DNA from 3 places in the Cupriavidus sp. SW-Y-13 genome. Region 1 is predicted to be linked to each of the others. Evidence: predicted binding sites of a transcription regulator. Region 1 holds the regulator's gene; each other region holds the start of a gene.

Region 1 (7,885 bases):
ATGACCACCCGGATGTTCAGCAGCATGCCGATCGTGACGAAGAACAGCCCCAGCAGCACATCGCGGAAGGGCTTGATGTCTTCCTCCACCTGGTGGCGATACGGCGTCTCGGAAATCAGCATCCCCGCCATGAACGCGCCGAGCGCCATCGACAGGCCCAGCCGCTCGGTCAGCGCGGCCATGCCCAGCGTGACCAGCAGCAGGTTCAGCATGAACAGTTCCTGCGACCGGCGCGCCGCCACGATGTGGAACCAGCGGCTCATCAGCCGCTGCCCCAGGAAAAAGATCACGCCCAGGGCCACGACGATCTTGACCGTGGCCAGCCCCAGCGCCCAGGCCAGGTCGCCGGGGTCCCGGGACAGCGCCGGGATGATGATCAGCAGCGGCACCACGGCCAGATCCTGGAACAGCAGCACGCTGATGATGTTGCGGCCGTGCTCGCTCTCCAGCTCCATCCGCTCGGACATCATCTTCACGACAATGGCCGTGGAAGACATCGCCAGCGCGCCGCCCAGCGCCACCGATGCCTGCCAGGACAGCGGAAACAGCCAGTTGAACATCCAGCTGGCTGGAATCACCGCAAGCAATGAAAGCATCACTTGAGAGCCGCCCAGCCCGAATACCAGCCGCTTCATCGCGTGAAGCTTGCTCAGGCTGAACTCCAGCCCAATCGAAAACATCAGGAAGACGACGCCAAATTCCGCCAGATATTTGGTCTGGGCCGTGTCGCTGGCCAGCCCTAGCGCATGGGGGCCGATGAGGATGCCCACTGCCAGATAGCCCAGCATGGGCGGCAGTTGCAGCATGCGGAAGGCCACCACGCCGAGGACGGCGGCGGCCAGCAGCACGAGGGTCAGTTCCAGCGGAGAATGCATTCGGCGGGCTTGAAGGGCTTCAGCTATCCGGCCGGGCACGCGCCACGACCGGCTCTGCACCCCGCCGGCAAAAGACGGCAAACGACGGCAAGTGCGGCGGTCGTCTCAGCTGGAGGGCAGGAAAGCCGGGCCAGACGCCATCGCATTCGTTGGTATACTCCAGCGCCATGATAGCCAATTTCGATGCGAATCGAGCACTCGCGCTCGCTCGCCACACTCTCCAGATCGAGGCAGACGCCGTTTCGGCGCTGGCCGGACGCCTGACGCCCGCCTTCGCGAAGGCCGTCGAGATCATTCTCGGCTGCACGGGCCGCGTGGTCGTCTCCGGTATCGGCAAGTCCGGCCACATCGGCCGCAAGGTGGCGGCCACGCTGGCTTCCACCGGCACGCCGTCGTTCTTCGTACATCCTGCCGAGGCCAGCCATGGCGACCTCGGCATGATCACGCGGGACGACGTCCTGATCGCATTCTCCAATTCCGGCGAGACCGCCGAACTGCTGTCGATCATCCCGATCGTCAAGCGGATTGGCGCCAGCCTGATCTCTATTACCGGCAACCCGGAATCGAACCTGGCCAAGCTCTCCGACGCCCATCTCGATGGCGCCGTGGCACAGGAAGCCTGCCCGCTGAACCTGGCGCCGACGGCCAGCACCACCGCCGCACTGGCGCTGGGCGACGCGCTGGCCGTGGCCGTGCTCGACGCGCGCGGCTTCGGCGAGGAAGATTTTGCCCGCTCGCACCCGGGCGGCGCGCTCGGCCGCAAGCTGCTGACTCATGTGCGCGACGTCATGCGCTCGGGCAACGCCGTGCCGGAAGTCCGCGAGACCACGCCGCTGGCCCAGGCACTGATGGAAATCACGCGCAAGGGCATGGCCATGACGGCGGTCGTCGACCCCGAGGGCCGCGCCGTGGGCGTGTTCACCGACGGCGACCTGCGCCGCCTGCTGGAGACCTCGACCGACTGGAAGACCGTGCCCATCGGCGAGGTCATGCACCGCAACCCGCGCATGGTCAACCAGGACCAGCTCGCGGTGGAAGCGGTGCAGGTCATGGAAGCAAACCGCATCAACCAGTTGCTCGTCGTCGACCACGACGGCCGCCTGGTCGGTGCCTTGCACATCCATGACCTCACGCGTGCCAAGGTCATCTGAACATGCCGGACTTCCTGTCCAGACTCACGGGCGTGATCATGCGGCTGTTGCCGCTGCTGCTGATGGCCATCGTCGCCGGCAGCACGTTCTGGCTCGTCCAACTGAACTCGCCGAGCACCGGCACAGACCAGTCACGCACCAAGCGCCACGAACCGGACTACTGGATGGAACGGTTCTCGGCCACGGAACTGGCTGCGGATGGCACGACCAAGATCCGCTTCACCGGAGTGAAGATGGTCCACTTCGAGGATGACCAGACCTACGACGTGACCAAGCCGGCCATGCGTGCCTTCCAGCCGGACCGCCCGCCCGTGACCGCCAACGCCAATCGCGGCGTCATGAACGCCGAGGGCACGATCATCGACCTTTACGGCAACGCCGTGATCGTGCGGCAGGCCGGCGTGGATCCGTCGAAGGATCCGCGCATGACCGCCACGTCGCAATACTTCCAGCTGCTCGTCAATGACGACATCGTCAAGACAGACAAGAACGTGGAGCTGACGCGCGGACCTTCGGTCATGACGGCCAACGGGCTGATCTTCAACAACGTCACCCGCGAAGTACAATTGCTGGGCAACGTACGCGGCACGATCGTCATGAACCCGCCGCAGGGGCAGGCCAGGACCCAGTGACACCCGGCTGGCAGGCTCGTCCTGCCGCATCGCCTGGCCGCCTTCCCTATCTCATCATTTGCCAAACATGACTGCATCCCTGTCGACATCGTCCTGTCGCCGCCCGGCGCCCGCCCGATTGACGGCCCTAGCCGCCCTCGGACTCGCGCTCGCCATGAGCATGGTCCAGCCCGCTTTTGCCGAGCGCGCGGACCAGGCCAAGCCCCTCGTGCTCGAAGCGGACAATGCCAGCTACGATGACGTCAAGCAGATCTACACCCTCACCGGCAACGTGGTGCTGACCAAGGGCACGATGGTGCTGAAATCCGACGCTGCCGAACTGCGCACGGACCCCGAGGGCTACCAGTACGCCATTGCCACGTCCAAGCCGGGCCGCCAGGCGTACATCCGCCAGAAGCGCGACGGCGTGGACGAATACATCGACGGCTGGGGCGACCGCATCGAATACGATGGCAAGACCGAGGTCAACAAGCTGATCGGCCATGCCCGCGCGGCACGTGTCTCGGGCGTCGGCGCCAAGATCCTCGACGAAATCCGCGGCGCCGTGATCACCTATGACAGCCGCAACGAGTACTACACCGCCACCGGCGGCGACAACAACACCACCGCGGGCAACCCGTCGGGCCGCGTACGCGCCGTGCTGTCGCCGCGCGCCGATGCCAGCGCCCCCGCCGCGAGCGGCGCCCCGCTGGACCTGAAGCCGTCCACGGCCCCGGCCAAGCCCTGAAACACAGCCCCTTCTATCGCCTCCGTATCCGATGAACGACTCCGCCACCCTCGCCTCCCCTGCCGCCTCTTCCGCTGCGAGCGTCCGCACCGACAGCAGCACGCTGGTCGTCCGCCATCTGAAGAAACGCTACGGCACGCGCACGGTGGTCAAGGATGTGTCGCTCGACGTCAAGAGCGGTGAAGTGGTGGGCCTGCTGGGTCCGAACGGCGCGGGCAAGACCACATCGTTCTACATGATCGTGGGGCTGGTGGCACTCGACGAAGGCGACATCGTGCTGGACGACAAGCACATCAGCGGCCTTGCGATCCACGAGCGCGCGCGCATGGGCCTGTCCTATCTGCCGCAGGAAGCGTCGGTCTTCCGCAAGCTCAATGTCGAGGAAAACATCCGCGCCGTGCTGGAGCTGCAGGTGGAAAACGGCAAGTCGCTGACCAAGGCCGAGATCGACCGCCGGCTCGACTCCCTGCTGGACGACCTGCAGATCGCGCACCTGCGCAACAACCCGGCACTGTCGTTGTCGGGCGGTGAGCGCCGCCGGGTGGAAATTGCCCGCGCGCTCGCGTCGTCGCCGCGTTTCATCCTGCTGGACGAACCGTTTGCCGGTGTGGACCCTATCGCCGTGGGCGAAATCCAGCGGATCGTGAGTTTCCTGAAGGCCCGCAACATTGGCGTGCTGATTACCGACCACAATGTTCGCGAGACGCTGGGCATCTGCGACCACGCGTACATCATCAGCGAAGGTACGGTGCTGGCATCCGGCCTGCCAGAGGAAATCATCGCCAACGAATCTGTGCGCCGCGTCTATCTGGGCGAGAATTTCCGCATGTGATGCGTGCGGTGCGGCAATTTCTGCCCACGCTGCACACCGTTTTTCCAAAGCCGTTTCCGATCACGCAAGGTTGGGCGATAGGTTCTAGCAAATTCCGTTCCAACAACGGAAAGATGCGCATAGAATAGGTCGCATGAAACCTTCGCTTCAGCTCCGCCTCTCCCAGCATCTGGCCCTGACCCCGCAGCTGCAACAGTCGATCCGGCTGTTGCAGCTTTCCACGCTGGAACTGCAGCAGGAAGTGGAGCAGGCGCTGACGGAAAATCCGTTGCTCGAGCGCGAGAACGACTGGCTGGATAGTCCGCTGCGCGTGGCCGCGGACGGCTCGGTCAACCTCCAGACCGCACCGGCACCCGCACCGGCCGAACCCCAGGCCAACGGCACCGAACGTGCCGATGGCGCGGCGGGTGGCGAAGAGGAAAACTACAACGATACCGGCAGCGAGGACTACGGCAACGACTGGAGCCTCGACGACTTCGCGCGACGCCCGCAAGGCGACGAAGACGAGAAGACGCCGATGCAACTGCGCGACGCCGATCCGACGCTGCGCGAGTTCCTCATGGAGCAGCTCACGCCACTCAAGATCTCGGTGCGCGACAAGGGCCTGGCCATTTTCCTGATCGAGTCGCTCGACGACGACGGTTACCTGAGCGCCTCGCTCGAGGAAATTTGTTCGGAACTCCCGGAAGAACTCGAGTTCGAAGTGGATGAGGTGCAGGCGATACTTACGCTGCTGCAGAGCTTCGATCCACCCGGTGTCGGGGCACGCAACGCTGCGGAGTGCCTGAGTTTGCAGTTGAAGCGGTTGAAGCACCCGCAGCGCGAACTGGCGCTGACTATCGTCAATCATCATCTGGAACTGCTGGCCGTACGGGATTACACCCGGCTCAAGAAAGCCCTGCAGGTGGACGAAATAGCATTGAAGGCTGCGCACGAATTGATCCGCTCCCTCGCACCGTATCCAGGACACGCGTACAGCCGTCCGGAAGCGGACTTCGTGGTGCCGGATGTGTTTGTGCGCAAGAGCGGCAGCGGATGGATCGCGCAGCTCAATCCGGACGTGATGCCGCGCCTGCGCATCAACGATATGTACGCGCAGATTCTGCGCGGTGCGAAGGGCGAGGCAGGGGCTGCCGGACTGCAGCAAAAGCTGCAGGAAGCGCGGTGGCTCATCAAGAACATCCAGCAACGATTCGATACGATCCTGCGGGTGTCGCAGGCGATTGTGGAGCGTCAAAAGAACTTTTTCTCGCACGGGGAAATCGCGATGCGCCCCTTGGTTTTGCGTGAAATTGCCGATACACTGGGTTTACACGAGTCGACCATTTCCCGGGTCACAACGAACAAGTACATGGCCACGCCGATGGGTACTTTCGAGTTGAAGTACTTCTTCGGAAGCCACGTCTCCACGGAGACGGGTGGCGCGGCCTCATCCACGGCTATACGCGCGCTGATCAAGCAACTGATAGGAGCCGAAGACCCCAGGAATCCTCTTTCCGACAGCCGCATCGCCGAACTGCTGGGCGAACAGGGCTTTGTGGTCGCACGCCGCACGGTGGCGAAATATCGCGAAGCATTGAAAATCCCCGCAGTGAATCTCCGCAAGTCTTTGTAGCCGAGCCGTAACCGCCTGCCTGGTGCGGCTCTTTCAGAAGGAGAAGCGCTATGAACTTCAAGATCAGTGGACACCACCTCGACATCACGCCCCCGCTGCGTGAGTATGTGGAAACGAAACTGGAGCGAATTGTCAGACATTTCGATCAGGTCATTGGCGTAAGCGTGCTGCTATCAGTCGACAATCACAAGGAAAAGGACAAGCGTCAGTACGCGGAAATCAATCTGCACCTCAAAGGCAAGGACATCTTCGTCGAAGCCCATCATGAAGACCTGTACGCGGCGATCGACTGTCTGGTCGACAAGCTCGACCGCCAGGTGATCCGCTACAAGGATCGCGTGCAAGGGCATGACCGCGAGGCGGTCAAGTACCAGATGGCCGAAGCGCAGCTACAGCAACAATAACCAGCGCAACGAAACGACAGTTTCAGTTGTCCTGAGAGGACTGACAGTAAGAGAGCAAAGCCGCGCATCTGCGCGGCTTTTTTGATGGGGCGTCCGGTTGCCGCACAACTTTCCATTCCTCACGCGTTACCTCGACACCACTAAGCGACGAATTGATACACCGAAGGTGTTCGCATCTCTCGCATGTCGGTGTATGCTGCACCACAAATCACAGGCAGAACGGTCCCGTCATGCGGAACCGGCGGTGCGCCCTGAAGGCGCACGGGTCGGGCAGTATTTCGGGTGGGCAAACCGGTCGACGACCTCGCGGCGGAAGTCCGCAGGCGCGACGCTGCAGCGCACAAGTGCGTGGCAGCCCTGCTCTATAATGGCCGGACGCTCCAATGCGGGCGACTGGCACCTCAATATCCTGATTGCCCCCAACTCGGCGGGCCGGTCCATGCGCGCCGGCTTGTCACTCGGACTTCTCGTGCATCGCCCATGAATCGTTTGGCCAAACTGCTGCCACCTGGCAACATCCATCTCGACGTCACCGTCACCAGCAAGAAGCGGGTCTTCGAGCAAGCCGGGCTCCTGTTCGAGAACAACCATGGCGTGGCGCGGGCCACTGTTACCGACAACCTCTTTGCGCGCGAGTCCCTGGGTTCCACCGGGCTTGGCGCTGGAGTTGCCATTCCGCACGGCCGCATCAAGGGCCTGAAGCAGCCGCTGGCGGGCTTCATGCGCCTGGCGGAACCCATCCCGTTCGAATCGCCCGATGGCAAGCCGGTCTCGCTGTTGATCTTCCTGCTGGTGCCCGAGCAGGCCACGCAGCAGCATCTGGAAATTCTTTCCGAAATTGCCCAGTTGCTGTCGGACCGCGAAATGCGCGAAGGGCTGGCGACGCTGCCCACGCCGGAAGCCGTCCACCAGTTGCTATCGGACTGGCATCCCTAACGCCGGAATCGCCCGCCGCAGCCCACTGTCCTACCGCCCCCTCCTGAAAGTCATCCCGCATGGAACTCACCGGCGTCACCTCGCAGTCGATCTTCGACGACAACGCAGCAGACATCAAACTGTCGTGGGTCGCCGGCCTTGAAGGTGCGGACCGCGCCTTCGATGTCGAGTTCGCGCGTGAAGCCACCTCCGCGGCGGACCTCGTGGGCCACTTGAACCTGATCCACCCGAACCGGATCCAGGTGCTCGGCAAACCCGAAATCCTTTATTACCAGCGTCTCGACGACGAGCCGCGCAAGCGTCAGATGGGCGAGCTGATCCTGCTCGAGCCGCCCTTCCTGGTCATCGCCGACGGCATGGAGCCGCCGCCCGACCTCGAACTGCGCTGCACGCGTTCGTCCACGCCGCTGTTCACCACGCCGGTATCGTCGGCGGCCGTGATCGATCACCTGCGCCTGTACCTGTCGCGTATCTCGGCACCGCGCGTGACGATGCACGGCGTGTTCCTCGACATCCTCGGCATGGGCGTGCTGATCATGGGCGAATCGGGCCTGGGCAAGAGCGAACTGGGCCTCGAACTGATTTCGCGCGGCCATGGCCTCGTGGCCGACGATGCCGTGGATTTCGTGCGGCTGGGTCCAGACTTCATCGAGGGCCGCTGCCCGCCGCTGCTGCAGAACCTGCTCGAAGTGCGCGGCCTTGGCCTGCTCGAT
Region 2 (7,885 bases), on a different contig from region 1:
TCCGTCCACGCCGGTACGTCCATCGTCATAAGCGCCATTGAAGCGCACGCCGAATGCGTTGTCGGGGCCGAAGCGGCGACCCAGGTCCACCGCACCGCCCACGTTGCCTTCGGAGATGTAGTTCGCGGTGAAGCGGTTGATGGGGTCGACGGTGGCGCGCTTCGGCACGATGTTGATCACACCGCCCACTGCGCCGCTGGGCGACATGCCGGTCAGCAGGGCAGTGGGTCCGCGCAGCAGTTCCACGCGCTCGATGAACTCGGTGGGCGAGTGACCATAGGGCGCCAGACCGTACATGCCATTCCATGCGAGGTCGCTTGACGAGATATCGAAGCCGCGCACCGTGTAGTTCTCGTACAGGTGACCCGACGAGGTGGTGAAGCGCACGGTCGGATCATTGGCGAGCACATCGCCGATGGTCTTGGCCTGCTGGTCCTCGATCGTCTTGGACGTGTACGCCGCGCTGCTGTACGGCGAATCCATCATGTCCGTATTGCCGAGCAGGCCGAGGCGTGCGCCGCGCGCGACCTGTCCGCCAGCATACGGCGCAGGCAATGCCTCGGCATCCGGTCGGCCCGCGGCTACCGTGACCTCGGGCAGCATGATGGCTGCATCGCCTGCCGAGGTGGAGCGCGCGCGCACCGCAAAGCCATTCGGCACGGACACCGCCTGGAGCCCCGTGCCGCGCAGCAGCATGGCCAATCCTTCGGATGCGCCGTGGCGACCTTGCAGGCCATCTGTCTGGCGTCCGGCAAGATCGCTGGCGTTGTACGAAACCATGACGCCGGCTTCCATGCCGAAACGCGTCAGCGCAGGTTGCAGCGGCCCGGCGGGAATCGCGTAGCTGCGGGTGGCCGTCTGTGCGGACGGTGCCGGTGCCACCTGTGCCACCTCGGCAGCGATGGCGATGTGCGACCACAGTGGCAGGGAAGCGGCGATGGCGGTGAGCGCGAAGCGTGTGCCCATGAGAAGCAGTTCCTTTCAGGTATATCGCTCGGAATGAGTCGTTCATCCCGTAGGCCACCCGAAAAGCGAAAACCCCTCACGGTACTGGCACAAAAATCTCTATCGAGGAAAGAAGGCGATAGCTGGATCAGCCGCGCACAACCACCCAGTAGCGCGTCCACATCTGGATATCCACAGGCAGCAGGTGCGGCAGCGCGGTGATAACGCGGTCGGTGTCGTCGAGCGGGAACACGCCGGAGATGCGCAGTCCCGCTGCCGCCTCGTTGCAGGCGAGCCGGCCACGCCGGTAGCGCGACAACTCGGCCAGGAAGGTGTCGAGCCGCATGTCGTAGACGGCCAGCATGCCCTGCGTCCAGGAGATGTCAGTGGTGTCTGCCACGTCGAGCGCATCGATATGCAGGCGCGTGAAGCGCGTGCGTTGCCCCGCCTGCAGCACGGTGACGATATCGGGCGCATCGGCGGGCCGCACTTCCACCGCGCCTTGCTGCACGCTCACGGCGGTCATGCGGTCTTCCTGCCGCACGGTGAAGCGCGTACCGAGCGCGCGCAACATGCCCTGTGCAGTGGCCACGCGGAACGGTCGATGGCTCGGATCTGCAGCGGTGTCGATCGCAATCGCGCCGGCACGTAGCGTGACAAGACGCTGCGTGGCACTGAAATCGATGGCGATGGCCGTACCGGTGTCGAGATCGACGACGGTGCCATCGTCCAGCCGAACCTGGCGACGTTCGCCGATGCCGGTCACATGATCGGCGCCCCAGGTTTCCATCGGCATCGCACGTTGAAGCTGCCACGCGCCGGTGCAGGCGAGCGTGGCCAGTGCCAGCGTCATGGCGCGGCGACGGCCAGGATTCGACGGCGGACGGCCCAGCGTCGAATGCGCCACGGAAGCCGGCACATTGCCAAGCGCGGCGGAGAACGTATGCAGGTGCTGCCATGCGCGTTCATGATCGGGATGTTCGGCGCGCCATCGCGCGCAGGCCGCTTGCGTGTGCGCGGTCACCTCGGGTCCCATCAGCGCGACCATCCACGCCGTTGCACGCATCGTGATGGCGGTGGCAATGGGCGGATGCGGCGAAGCGGGGAGCGCGGTCTGGATCATGCGGGGGCGAGTGCGAGTGTGGCGATGGGAGGCGGTGGACGCTTCAGGCAGCGAAGCAGCACAGGTGCAGCGCCTTGACGATATGGCGCTGCACGGTGGCAATCGATATCGACAACTCGGCGGCGATCTCGGCTTGCGGCATGCCATCGATCTGGAACAGCAAGAAGGCGCGGCGCACGGCAGCAGGCAGCGAGGATAGGCGGCGATCGATCTCGATCAGCGCTTCCAGAATCAGTGCGCGCGTCTCGGGATCGGGCGCTTCGGCTTCGGGCAGGGCAGCCAGGGCTTCGAGGTAGGCGGCTTCCAGTTGCTGGCGGCGATAGAAGTTGCTGACGATGCCGCGCGCCACGGTGGCGAGGAAGGCACGCGGCTCGCGCGCCGCTACTGGCGTTTCGCGCGAAAGCAGCCGAAGGAACGTGTCATGTGCCAGGTCCGCCGCGTCACCCGCACTGCCGACACGCCGGCGCAACCATCCCTTCAGCCAGCCATGATGGTCGGCATATAGCGTATGGATTTCGTCGGTGAGCGGGCGCTCGGCGGTGGGCATGCAGCGGACAGGCAGCGCAACGGAAAGAGCGACATTGTAGTTCTAAATGATAATGAGTCGCAATATCGATTGATGCTGTTGTGGCCGTGGCACAGAGCTTGCAGAAAGACATCACCCCCGCAACTTCGCCACACCGCTTCGATGGCCTTATCCGCGTCTCAACTCGTTCTCCACGCCAAGCAGCTTGAAATCGAGGCCGTGCGCCTGATGGCGAGCCGGGTGGAGCTGGCGGACCTGATCGGCCAGTTGATTCACACGCTGCAGCGCGAGCGTGGGGCAAGCAGTGTGTTCCTCGCGTCGGGCGGACAGCGGATGGCGATGGAACGCGAGGCAGCCATGGCGGAGTCGATCCGAATCGAACAGCGGCTGGGCGAGCGCTTTGCCAGTCAGCTCGATGCGTCGCACAAGGGCAGCGCCTCGATGGTGACGTTGATGGCCTGGGTGCAACTGGATTTGGCTACGCTTGCCGGCCTGCGCGCCAGCATCGGCCAGTGCCAGGCCAGCGCGCTCGATGCCGTGGCGGTGTTCAGCCGCCTGATCGCCGCATTGCTCGAACTGATTTTTCATCTGGCCGATGTGGCGATGTACCCCGGCATCTCTCGACCGCTGGTGGCATTTGTCTATCTGCTACAGGGCAAGGAAGCCGCCGGGCAGGAGCGTGCCGTGGGGGCGCAGATGTTTGCCTCGGGCACCTGCACGGAGATTCAGCAACAGCGCGTGCTGCATCTGCTCGAGGCGCAGCGCCGCAGCTTCCGCGTGATGGAGCAGTTTGCCGATCCGCCGCTGCTGGCAGCCTGGCAGGGCCAGTCGCGCGGCCCTGCCGTGGCCGACCTCGAACAGTTGCGGCACGTGCTGCTGACGGCGACATCGGGTGCTGCGCTCGACGCCGAGCGCAGTGAGCGATGGTTCGAGGTCTGCAGTCAGGTGATTGCCGGCATGTGGCGGCTGCAGATGCAACTGGTGCAGGAGCTGCGCGCCGCGTGCGAGGCCGAGATCGAGTCGTCGCAGGCCGATCTGCAGGATTCGGCGGGTTTGCTGCGGCGCTTGCTCGACAACCCGCCGCCGCACACGCATGCGGTGGAGTTGTTCTTCGACGCGGCCGGACATCCCGACGCCGCACCCGTGTTGCCCGGCATGCCCAGCGACGCATCGGGCAGTGCGGACTCCGCGACGGTGGCATCACTCAAGGGACTGCTGCAGAAGCAGGCCGCACGCCTCACACGTACCGAAGTGGAACTCGATGCCGCGCGGCGCGCGCTCAAGGAGCGCAAGGTGATCGAGCGTGCCAAGACAGCGCTGATGGCGCGTACCGGGATGAGCGAGGACGAAGCCTTTCGCACGCTGCAGAAGGCGGCGATGGATAACAACCGGCGCCTGGCCGATGTGGCGGAAGCCACACTGGCACTGCCGGACATCGCGCTACCACCGTTGCCCGGGGGGCCTGACTGAAGTTCGCGGCTTGAGCGCACCACGATTGACGCTGCGCGTGCGGCGTGACCCGCGTGCGCACCAAAATCGGGCCGATTGTGCACCGCAACGGGGGCGAGGGTTTGCCGCCCTGCAGGCATTGCCCGGTTCTGCCATGGGCACGGTTCGTGCGACGCAACAGACAAAATCAAGTGGTCAAGGATGACGACGTCCTGTCCCGCGCGGTGAGCCACCGTGGGGAGAGGGGCGTCGTTTTTTTTTTGCCTTGCCCGAATGCCTGTCCGCCAACGAGAAAACGAGGAAATTCCATGGCCTATCTCGCCCCCGCCGAGTTCGTGACCAAGATGGTCGATGCCGGAGAGTCGAAGTTGCTGATGTCCACGCGCGATACGCTGATCCGCGCGTACATGGCTGGTGCCATTCTTGCCCTGTCCGCCGCGTTCGCGGTGACCATCACCGTCAATACCGGCAATGCACTGGTCGGCGCGCTGCTGTTTCCGGTGGGCTTCTGCATGCTGTACCTGATGGGATTCGATCTGCTGACGGGCGTGTTCACGCTCGCGCCGCTGGCCGTGCTCGATCGTCGTGCGGGCGCCACTTGGGGCGGCGTGCTGCGCAACTGGTCGCTCGTCTTCCTCGGCAATCTTGGCGGCGCGATCACCGTGGCCCTGTTCATGGCCATCATCTTCACCTTCGGCTTCTCCGAAGCCCCTAACGCGGTGGGCCAGAAGATCGGCCATATCGGCGAGGGCCGTACGCTGGGCTACGCCGCACACGGCGCCGCCGGCATGCTGACGCTGTTCATCCGCGCCGTGATGTGCAACTGGATGGTGTCCACGGGCGTAGTAGCTGCAATGATGTCGACGTCGGTGTCGGGCAAGGTCATTGGCATGTGGATGCCGATCACGCTGTTCTTCTACATGGGCTTCGAGCATTCCATCGTGAACATGTTCCTGTTCCCGTCGGGCCTGATGCTGGGCGGCAACTTCACGATCATGGACTACATGATCTGGAACGAGATCCCCACCGTGCTCGGCAACCTTGTGGGCGGTCTGACCTTCGTGGGCGCCACACTGTACAGCACGCACTACAAGACGGCCCCCAAGCGCGTGATCGGCTGAGATTCCGGCTGAACTCCCGCTGATCGTCCTCGCATGCGCGGCACGCTTTCGATCACCGTCGGCCAGCATTCCGATGCAGGTCGGAAAGCGGTCAACCAGGATTTCCATGGCGTGACGCAGCCGGCCGGGCAGCAGCGCATGACCAAGGGCATCGTGCTGGCGCTGGCCGATGGCATCAGTTCCAGCGCGGTGAGCCAGGTGGCCAGCGCCGCGGCCGTGCGGACGTTCCTCGAGGATTATTACTGCACGTCCGAGGCGTGGACGGTGCGGCGCGCGGCGCAACGCGTGCTGGCTGCGGTCAACGCATGGCTCTACGCGCAGACGATCCGCAGCGACGCGCGCTTCGATGCGGATCGTGGCTACGTCTGCACGTTCAGCGCGCTGATCTTCAAGGCGCGCGAGGCCCATGTGCTGCACTTGGGCGATGCGCGCATCTATCGCCTGCACCCCCAGCGGCTCGAACAACTCACGGACGATCATCGCGTGCGGGTGTCGTCCGCCGAGTCGTACCTGAGCCGCGCGCTGGGCGCCGGGCCTGCCATCGAAATCGACTACCGCAGTTGGGAGGTGGAGCCGGGCGAGATCTACCTGCTGGCCACCGATGGCGCCTACGAACACCTCGACGCCGCCGATGTGCATCGTGCGCTGGGCACTCATGGCGAGGATCTGGACGCGGCAGCGCGCATGCTGGTGGATACGGCCATCGAACGCGGCAGCCAGGACAACGTCACACTGCAGATCGCGCGCATCGATGACCTGCCGGACCTCGACGCGCCCGGCGTGCTTGCGCATGGCGAGCGGCTGGCGTTGCCGCCGCCGCTGACCCCGCGCATGCAGTTCGAGGGTTACACCATCGTCAGGGAGATCCACACCAGCGCGCGCAGCCATGTGTATCTCGCGGTGGATGATGACAATGGCCGCTACGTGGCATTGAAGACCCCTGCTGTGGATCGCCATGACGATGCCGCGCATCTCGACGGATTCCTGCTTGAAGAATGGGTGGCGCGACGCATCGACAGCCAGCACGTACTGCGCCCCCATACCGTGGAACGGCCGCGCCGCTACCTCTACGTGGCGATGGAATACGTGGAGGGGCAGACGCTGGCGCAGTGGATGATCGACCATCGCGCGCCCGCCCTGGACGAGGTGCGTGCCATCGTCAATCAGATCGCGGCAGGGCTGCGCGCGTTTCATCGGCGCGAGATGCTGCATCAGGACCTGCGTTCGGAGAACGTCATCATTGATCGCGCCGGCACGGCCAGGATCATGGATTTCGCCACCGTTCATGTAGCGGGGCTGGCAGAGGGCACGCGCCATCCGCTGGCCATCATGCCGGTGGGCACGCTGCAGTACGCGGCGCCCGAGTACTTTTTGGGCGAGGGTGGCACGCCGGCGTCCGATCTCTACTCGCTGGCCGTGCTGGCCTACCAGATGCTGACCGGACAACTCCCTTACGGATTGCAGGTGACGCAGGTGCGCAGCCGGGCCGATCTGCGGCGGCTGCGTTACGTGCCGCTGCGCGAGCGGCGTGCCGACCTGCCGCAGTGGGTGGACGGCGTACTACGCCGCGCGCTGCATCCCAATGCCGCGCAACGGCACGAGGCGCTGTCCGAGTTCGTCGAGGCCCTGCGTGCGCCGGGGCGCGATGCGCTGCAACGCCTGACGCCCCCACTGATCGAACGCCATCCGCTGCGGTTCTGGCAGGCGCTCTCGCTCGGCTTGGCCGTGATGGTCGTGCTGCTGCTCGGTTTGCGCGCGGCAGGCGTCTAGACAGGCACCTGATACGTCTCCCCTCGCAAGTTGCCCCTCATGAGTGGGGCAGAACGGCCGTTAGCCATGCTATCTCTTCCTGCGGAGTGCGCCCGGCAAGGCAGCAACCGCCCGAGATACGCGAAAACCACCCGGTTTCCCACGTAGAATGCGGCTGGCCGCCGTGATGTATCGGCGCACTGTTTTGTCATCTGGATGCCTGTCGATCTCGCCACTCTTTATTTCCTAGCCATTGGCACACTGCTGGCCAGCGCCGGCATGATGTTCTGGGAGTTCCGGACCCACCCCACGCGCAGCCGCGAACTGCGCATCCTGGCGTCCGGCTTTGCCACGCTTGCCGTGGGCTGCACGGCAGTCCTGTTCCGCCGCGAACTGCCCGGCGCGCTCGGCTCCGCCCTGAGCAACCTGATCATTCTGAGCGGCTACCTGCTGGTGCTGGCCGGCGTGGCCGCACTGAGCGGGCGGCAGCATCGCAAGGGATCGCTTGCCTTGCTGGCCGGCATGGCCGGTATCTGGGCGGTCTGGGGATCACAGTGGCTCGACGTGATCTGGGCGCATGTGAGCGCCTTGCCGATTGCCGCCATCGCCGCCATGACGGCGTGGGAAATGCATCGGTGCCGCACGCTGAAGTCACGCGCGCAGCACATCGTCGTGGCGGTGACGAGCTTGCACGCCGTTCTGTACGCGGGCCGCGCGCTGGTGCTGCCATGGTTCGTCGCCGACTATCCCGGCATCCTCGCGCTCTCCAGCAAGATCACCATCTACGAAGGCGTGCTGTATTCGGTCATCCTGCCGATGACGCTGCTGAAGCTGATCCGCGATGAAACGCACGGGCAGTTATTGCGCGAGTCGCAGACGGATTACCTGACGCGCCTCGGCAATCGCCGCTGGTTCTTCGAGCAAGGCGCGCGCGAACTCGACGGTGCGCGCGGACGCGGACCCGTCGCGGTG
Region 3 (7,885 bases), on a different contig from region 1:
GCGCGCTGTACAAGGCCGGGCTGGTCAAGGCGGCACTGAATCCGCGCTTCACGGCCAGCGAGGCCTCGGACGTGGTCGAGAACTGCGCGCCGCGCGTGCTGATCGCCGGACTGGGCTACACGGGGTACTCGGGTGCAACGCCGGGCTTCGGCAGCATCGAACACTATTTCGCGATTGCGGGAAGCACCGCCGGCTACGGCGCCTATGAAAGCCTGATCGAGCAGGGCGCCGACACACCCATCGACTACGAACCGCAACCCGATGACCTCGCCGTGTTGCATTTCTCGTCGGGTTCCACGGGCAAGATCAAGGCCGCGATGCAGACCTATGGCAATCGCCTGGCGTCGCTGCGCAAGCTGATCCTGACGATGGATCGTCCCGCGCGCCCCGGTGATCGCCTCGCGCTGATCGGTCCCATCACGCATGCGTCGGGCATGCTGATGCAGCCCTATCTTTTCCTCGGTGCCACGCTGGTGCTGTTCGAGAAATTCGATCCCGCGCAATTCCTGGCCGATGTGGCGCGGCTCAAGCTCACGCACGTCTTCATGGTGCCGGCGATGATCAACATGCTGCTGGCCGAGCCCACGCTGGCCACGGCGGACCTGAGCAGCCTGCGCACGCTGGCCTACGGCGCCGCACCGATGGCGCCGGCGCGCATCCGCGAAGCCTGGACGCGTATCGGCCCGATCCTGTCGCAGGGCTATGGCACGAGCGAATCCACATCGGGCGTGATGCGGCTTTCCACGAACGACCACGCCATGGCCCTCGAACGGCATCCGGAGCGGCTGGCCTCGTGCGGCCGTGCGCTGGGCGAGACCGAAGTGCGCGTGGTCAACGAGCACGGCGAGGAAGTCAGCGGCGACGAGATCGGCGAACTGGTGATCCGCGGTGCCGACGTGTTCCAGGGCTACTGGGGCGCGCCGGAACTGACGCGCGAAGTGTTGATCGATGGCTGGCTGCACACGGGGGATCTGGCGCGCGTGGATGCGGAAGGTTACGTGTACCTGGTTGATCGCAAGAAGGACATGATCATCTCGGGCGGCTTCAACGTCTATCCGAACGAAGTGGAGGCCACGCTGTACCAGCATCCCGATGTGATGGAAGCATGCGTGATCAGCGTGCCAGATGAAACATGGGGCGAGAGCGTAAAGGCCGTGGTGGCGCTGTGGCCGGGCCGGCAGGCGAGTGCTGCGGACCTGATCGGCCATTGCCGCGCGCGCATTGCCGATTACAAGTCGCCGCGCAGTGTGGATTTTGTGGCCGAGTTGCCGAAGAACGCCAGCGGCAAGCTGGCGCGCAAGCTCGTGCGCGAGCAGTACTGGGCCGGTGAAAGCCGCCGTGTGAACTAAGGAGGCGCCACCATGTTCGACCATCTGAACAATCCGGTACTGATCGAAACCCGCGCCGCCGTGCAGCGCTACATCGACGAGGAACTGCGTCCGCTGGAACGCGAACTCGGCCTCGGCAGCGAAGATGCATGGCCGCGCGACGTGCTGCGCGGTGTGTGGCGTCGCTCCAGCGAACTGGGGCTGTATGCATCGTGCCTGCCCGTGGAACTGGGCGGGCGCGGCCTCAATATTGCGGAGCAGTGCGCGCTCAAAGCCGATCTCGCTGCAAGCGGTGCCGCGCTGGCGCCACATGTGCTCGGCGATCTCGGCGGCCCGCCTCGCGTGGGCAATATGCTGAAGTACGCCACGGCCGATCAGGTGGCGCGTTACTTCGAACCCGTGATTCGCGGCCAGAAATCCACGTGCTTCGCGCTGACCGAGCCGCACTCGGGCTCCGACGCGCAAAGCATCCGCACGAGCGCCGTGGTGGATGGCGACGAACTCGTCATCAACGGCACGAAGCACTACATCAGCGGCGCACCGTTTGCAGACTTCGCCATCGTGATGTGCGTGACGGATGCCTCGACCACGCCGCCATCGATCACGGCGGTGCTGGTGGACCTCGACTTGCCCGGCGTGACGGTGAGCACCGAGTATGTGCCGATGTCGGGCCAGCATATCGACGCGGACATCCATTTCGAGAACGTGCGCGTGCCGCGCGCCAACATCTTCGGCGGCGAGGGCAGGGGGTTCAAGCTGGGCATGTCGCGCATCAATGTGAACCGGCTGCTGCATTGCCCGTCGATGCTGGGGCTGGCGATGCGTGCGTACGAGGCATCGGTGGAATATGCGGGGCAGCGTCGCCAGTTCGGTGGACCTATTGCGCGCTTTCAGGCCATCCAGCATATGCTGGCCGATATGGCGGCGGCGTTGTGGGCGTGCGAAAGCATGATCGCCCAGACCGCGCTGCTGGCCGATGCCGGCGCGGACCTGCGCATGAAGGCGGCGGCGTGCAAGCTGTTCGTCTCCGAGCGCTGCTTCGAAGTGGCCGACAAGGCGGTGCAGATTCACGGCAACCTCGGCGTGACGCGCGGCCATCCCGTGGAGCAGACCTGGCGCAAGCTGCGGATGTTCCGCATCTTCACGGGTACCAGCGAGATCCAGCGCAACACCATCGCCAAGGCCATCCTCGACCCCGCTTCGGCCTGACCAAGACCCACGACGACGCGGCATCAGACCGCGCGCCGGCCATAACAGGAGACCAGACATGAACCGACGTCAGTGGCTTGCCACGACGGGCGCTGCCGCACTGGGCGGCATCGTATCCCGCACCGGCTTTGCAGCCGCCCCCTCCGCCAACTATCCCTCGCGCCCGATCCGCGTGATCGTGCCGTTCATCGCCGGCACCGCGCCGGATTCGATGGCCCGCAGCCTGACCGCCGAACTCGGCCCGATGCTCGGCCAGCCGATGGTGGTCGAGAACATCGGCGGCGCAGGCGGCATCATCGGCGCCCGCGCATTGAAGCGTGCCGAGCCCGATGGCTACACGCTCGGCGTGCTGGCCAACCAGCACGTGATCAACGTCCACCTGTACCGCGATCCGCCGTACGACGCGGCCAAGGATTTCACGGCCATCTCGTCGGTGTCGGGCGGCCCCGTGGTGCTGGCCGTACCGGCCTCGTCGCCTTACAAGACGGCCCGTGAACTGATCGATGCGATGAAGCAGAAGCCCGGCGCGCTGAACTACGGCTCGGGCGGCAAGGGTGCGGTCTCGCACCTCGCCGTGGAAAGCCTGCTGCACCAGACGCACACCAACGCCGTGCACATCCCCTACAAGGGCGCCAGCGAAATCCTGACCGCGATGATCAGCGGCCAGACCCAGTTCGGCATGCCCGTGCTGGCGACGGCGGCGCCGTTCCTGCGCAACGGACAGATCCGCGCACTGGCGGTGTCATCGGCGGCTCGCTCGGTCTACTTTCCGGATGTGCCGACGCTGGGCGAAACGATCCCGCCTGGGTTTGTGCTCGATAACTGGAGTGGGTTGTTTGCACCGGCTGGATTGCCTGCGGCGCTGACGAAGCGGCTGTTCGATGCGGTATCGACGCTGCAGACGAGCGGCAAGCTCGATGCGACGACGAAGGCGAATGCGGGGGAACTTAGGAGGAGTGAATCGCCGGCGCAGTTTGCTCAGATGGTGGCGGCTGAGAATGCGCGGTATGGGAAGTTGATTGAGGGGATTGGGATGCGGGGGGAGGTGGGGTGAGGGTGGTGGGCTAAAAAGAAAAAACCCCGGGGAAAGGCCGGGGTTCTCTCTATTCTCAAAATTTGCTTAGGTGCAGCCTGCCGGAATCCAAGCCGGCTTGAACGACCCCGGCTTGCTGCCCAAGACACACGTCCAAGCTCCGGCACCCGTGCGGTCCAGAGTGATGGTCGTACCCTTAATGGCGGAATTGGCGGCGCCATCCAAGGTAGCCGTGACCTTAACGGAATTCGTTGCGGCGGTGTAGACGAAAGTCGTCGCAGTCGTCGACAAGGAGGATTGAACATAGCCAATGTCGGCCGCAACGAAGCCCGTGTTGCCTTGGTTCAATTGGTCCTCGATTGCCGTCTTGTAGGCGGTCGTTTCGCCGAAGGCGCGGTTGAGCTGCGACTTAGCCACGTAATCCTGATATTGCGGAATCGCAATAGCAGCCAGGATACCGATGATCGCGACCACGATCATCAGTTCGATCAGCGTGAAACCCTTCTGGACCCGTTGGTGGATTCCCATCCGTGCTTTTTTCATGGAATTGACCCCTGTAATTTGTAGAGAACAGCGTGTTGCTGTCGGGGATCTATAGAGCAACAGGTGTGCCAGGGTCAAAAACCGCCTGAATCGACGCTCAAGCCGCGTTCAAGGACAGAAATGTGAGATTTCTTGTCATGTGTAAGCGAATGTATCTGCCGGAATTTGTCACCCCACGACCGAGGGGTGAGGCGGATGATGCATAAATTGACGGTTTTTGTCAGCGGGAAGTGATCGGTAAATCGCCTTTATATCTGATATTACCGAGGCTGAAAGACGATCACGGCCATGCCGGCGACGGCGATTGTGACACCTGTCACATCCCACACCGAAGGCCGCACACCGTCCACGAGCCAGAGCCACGCGATGGCGACCGCTATATAGATACCGCCGTAAGCGGCATAGACGCGGCCCGAGGCGTCGGGATGCAGCGTGAGCAGCCAGGCAAAGACGGCGAGCGAGACGGCGCCGGGAAGCAAGAGCCATGGGCTGCCGTTCTGGCGCAGCCAGAGGTAGGGCAGGTAACAGCCGAGGATTTCGGCGAGGGCGGTGAGGAAGTAGAGGGATACGGTTTTCATGCGTGTTGATGTTTGATGCGTTTTGCGATTCCAGATTCGACCACTGGTTTTCTCCCCTCTCCCGCATCCCTTGGTTTTCTCCCCTCTCCCGCGAGCGGGAGAGGGGCGGGGGAGAGGGCCAGCGGTGCAAATTTCGGTGTGGTTGGCAAGCAGAACCTCCAGCCCTCTCCCCCAACCCCTCTCCCGCCCTGCGGGAGAGGGGAGCTAAGACGAAGAGGGGAGCGAAACTCCCCGCAACGCCGCCACCATCCCCGCCACCATTTCATTCACCTCCGCTTCTCTTCGCCACATCACCCCCACCGAAGGCAAATCCCAGCTCAGCGAAAACGGCAGCGTTGCCGCATCGCCCAACTCAGCCAGTTCCGCCGCCACGGCACGCGGCACTATGGTGATGGTGTCGGGCTGGCTACGCAACAGCGTAGCCATCGGCTTGATCGAGTAGGTTTCGACGATGGGCAGCGGCGGTGCCACGCCGGCAACAGCGAACATCGTATTGATGGTGCGGCGAACCGGCGTGTGCGGGGGCGGCAAAATCCAGTCGAGTTCGGCCAGCCGTTTCCAGTCGAGTCCAGCGCGCGTCAGCCGCGCTTGCGCCTGCGACGGTACCACGAGCACGGGTTCTTCCCGATACAGCGGCTGCTGCATGATGTCCTCGCCAGTCACGTAGAACGAGCGCGCGATCACGCAATCGAGTTCGTGTCCGCGCAGCGCGTTGACGAGTTCGTCGGTGGTGCCTTCGCGCACCAGCACCGAGATACGCGGCGACTGTCCCAGCCCATAGGCCAGCGCGGCATCGAGTACCGCGCGGGCCGTGTAGGGAATCACGCCGAGCCGCAGTCGTCCGCGCCCGCCCGCCTCGATCACGGCCAGTTGGCGGCCCAATGCATCGGCATCGGCCAATGTCGTGCGCGCATGGGCGAGAACCGCGTCGCCCGTGGCGGTCGGCTCCAGTCCGTTGCGCGTGCGCGCGAACAGCGGCGTCATGAAGATGTCTTCGATCTCGCGCAACGCCTTGGTCACGGCGGGCTGCGACAGGTTCAGCTCGGCGGCGACACGCGAGATCGAACGTTGACGCTCCAGCGCCAGCAGCAACGGCAAATGCCGCAGGCGCAGGCGCGACACGATCTGGTGCAGCAGCTTGTCAGTAGCGATGGGCATGGGGGCGCGAATCAGCAAAGTCGTATAACCGCATGGTAATGCAACGATAAGTTATTCGATCTTGGCAGTTATTTTCCCTGCCTATACTCGAATCACAAGTCAATTGCCTGCAACAGGAGTCATTCACCCATGTTCACGACACGCCCCGAGATCGTCGGCACGTTCGGCGTTGCTGCCTCCACGCACTGGTTGGCCACGCAAACCGCGATGGGTGTGCTGGAGAAGGGCGGCAATGCCTTCGACGCCGCCGTGGCGGCTGGTTTCGTGCTGCAAGTGGTGGAGCCGCACCTGAACGGTCCGGGCGGCGAAGTGCCGATTCTGTTCTGGAACGAGCGCGAGCGCGCGATGCGCTCGGTCTGCGGGCAGGGTCCGGCGCCGGCGCTGGCTGATCCGGAAGCACTGCGCGCGCAGGGCATGGAGATGATGCCCGGCATCGGCCTGATGCCCGCCACGGTGCCTGGCGCGTTTGGCGCATGGATGACGATGTTGCGCGATCACGGCACGTGGTCCGTGGCCGATGTGCTGGCACCGGCCATCGGCTATGCGCGAGACGGCTTTCCACTGGTGCCGCGCATCTCGCAAGCCATCCTCGCCGTGCAGTCGCTGTTCCGTGACGAGTGGCACAGTTCCGCGCAAACCTGGTTGCCCGATGGCAAGGTGCCGCGCCCCGGTGCGTTGCACACGCTGCCGGTGCTGGCCGATACCTACACGCGCATCGTCGAGACCGCGCAGTCCAAGAGCGATACCCGTACCGGCCAGATCGATGCCGCGATGGATGGCTGGTATCGCGGCTTCGTGGCCGAAGCCATCGACGCCTATTGCAAGGACACGCCCGTGCGCGACACCACGGGCGAGAAGCACACCGGCCTGCTGCGCTATGACGACATGGCGAACTGGCGGCCCGTGGTGGAAACGCCGCCCACGCTCGACTTCGGCCGCTACGCCGTGGCCAAGTGCGATATCTGGAGCCAGGGCCCGGTCTTCCTGCAGCAACTCGGCATGCTGCGCCATGCAGGTCTTGAAGCCCACGCACCCACTTCGCCCGAGTTCGTGCACAAGATCGCCGAGGCCGCCAAGCTGGCCATGGCCGATCGCGCCGCGTGGTATGGCGATCCGCTGTTCGAAGACAGTCACCTTGGCGCACTGCTGAATCCGCACTATCTGGCGTCGCGCGCCGCGTTGATCGGTGACCGCGCCATGCCGACGATGCTGCCCGGCACGCTGGGTGGCAAAGCACCGCGCATGCCGGATCTTGCCGTGGCCGAGCGCACGCTGGCGGCTGCCGATACGCGCTTCGGCATTGGAGAGCCCACCTTCGCCGCGCTGCCACCGGTGGCGGAATGGGCGGAGCGTGAAGTCTTTGTCGGCGATACCTGCCATATCGACGTGATCGACCGACACGGCAACATGGTGGCGGCCACGCCGTCAGGCGGCTGGCTGTCGTCGAGCCCGACGATTCCGTCGCTCGGCTTCGCGCTGAATACGCGCTTGCAGATGACGTGGCTCGAACCGGGTCTGCCCAATACGCTGGCACCGGGCAAACGTCCGTGCACCACGTTGTCGCCATCGATGTGCCTGCGCGATGGCGAACCGTACATGGTGTTCGGCACGCCCGGCGGCGACCAGCAGGACCAATGGTCGCTGGCTTTCTTCATGCGCCACGCCGTACACGGCATGAACCTGCAGGAAGCCATCGACGCACCGGCCTGGCACGTGGACCACTTCCCGCAATCGTTCTGGCCGCGCCAGACCACGCTGAACCGCATCACCGTCGAAGGCCGCATGCCCGCGCAGACCATCGATGCGCTGCGCGCACGCGGGCACGAAGTTCGCGTAGGAGAAGACTGGTCCGAAGGCCGCATGTCTGCGTGCACGCGCGAGCGCGATGCAAAGGGCCGGCTGGTGCTGCGCGCCGGTGCCAATGCGCGCGGCATGCAGGGCTATGCCGTGGGCCGCTGAAGGATTACTACAACGCTGAAGACAGAAGGGGAGTTGCATCATGAAGTCCGTATTCAAGGCGCTGCTGTGCGGCGTGA

The links. The regulator sigma-54, encoded in region 1, starts transcription at its own class of promoters, with help from an activator protein. The targets are predictions, from matches to a motif close to TGGCANGNAANCTGCTTT.
Region 2: the regulator sigma-54 is predicted to act here: its motif matches at 2,703-2,720, upstream of GA566_RS23940 (nitrate- and nitrite sensing domain-containing protein).
Region 3: the regulator sigma-54 is predicted to act here: its motif matches at 4,167-4,184, upstream of GA566_RS33330 (pilin).

The regions. Positions count from the first base shown of each region.
Region 1 covers NZ_WHLX01000001.1:381,251-389,135, reverse strand. The annotation lists gene GA566_RS01830 (monovalent cation:proton antiporter family protein) at 1-875, opposite strand, end outside; gene GA566_RS01825 (SIS domain-containing protein) at 1,043-2,026, shown strand; gene lptC (LPS export ABC transporter periplasmic protein LptC) at 2,029-2,658, shown strand; gene lptA (lipopolysaccharide transport periplasmic protein LptA) at 2,726-3,385, shown strand; gene lptB (LPS export ABC transporter ATP-binding protein) at 3,417-4,217, shown strand; gene GA566_RS01805 (RNA polymerase factor sigma-54) at 4,351-5,832, shown strand; gene hpf (ribosome hibernation-promoting factor, HPF/YfiA family) at 5,883-6,236, shown strand; gene ptsN (PTS IIA-like nitrogen regulatory protein PtsN) at 6,717-7,172, shown strand; gene hprK (HPr(Ser) kinase/phosphatase) at 7,232-7,885, shown strand, end outside.
Region 2 covers NZ_WHLX01000002.1:1,870,655-1,878,539, reverse strand. The annotation lists gene GA566_RS23955 (TonB-dependent receptor) at 1-966, opposite strand, end outside; gene GA566_RS23950 (FecR domain-containing protein) at 1,094-2,068, opposite strand; gene GA566_RS23945 (sigma-70 family RNA polymerase sigma factor) at 2,112-2,615, opposite strand; gene GA566_RS23940 (nitrate- and nitrite sensing domain-containing protein) at 2,757-4,064, shown strand; gene GA566_RS23935 (formate/nitrite transporter family protein) at 4,352-5,164, shown strand; gene GA566_RS23930 (bifunctional protein-serine/threonine kinase/phosphatase) at 5,198-6,934, shown strand; gene GA566_RS23925 (diguanylate cyclase) at 7,130-7,885, shown strand, end outside.
Region 3 covers NZ_WHLX01000002.1:1,576,920-1,584,804, reverse strand. The annotation lists gene GA566_RS22670 (AMP-binding protein) at 1-1,349, shown strand, start outside; gene GA566_RS22665 (acyl-CoA dehydrogenase family protein) at 1,362-2,537, shown strand; gene GA566_RS22660 (tripartite tricarboxylate transporter substrate-binding protein) at 2,596-3,591, shown strand; gene GA566_RS33330 (pilin) at 3,658-4,113, opposite strand; gene GA566_RS22650 (YnfA family protein) at 4,374-4,691, opposite strand; gene GA566_RS22645 (LysR family transcriptional regulator) at 4,896-5,849, opposite strand; gene GA566_RS22640 (gamma-glutamyltransferase family protein) at 5,979-7,808, shown strand; gene GA566_RS22635 (tripartite tricarboxylate transporter substrate binding protein) at 7,849-7,885, shown strand, end outside.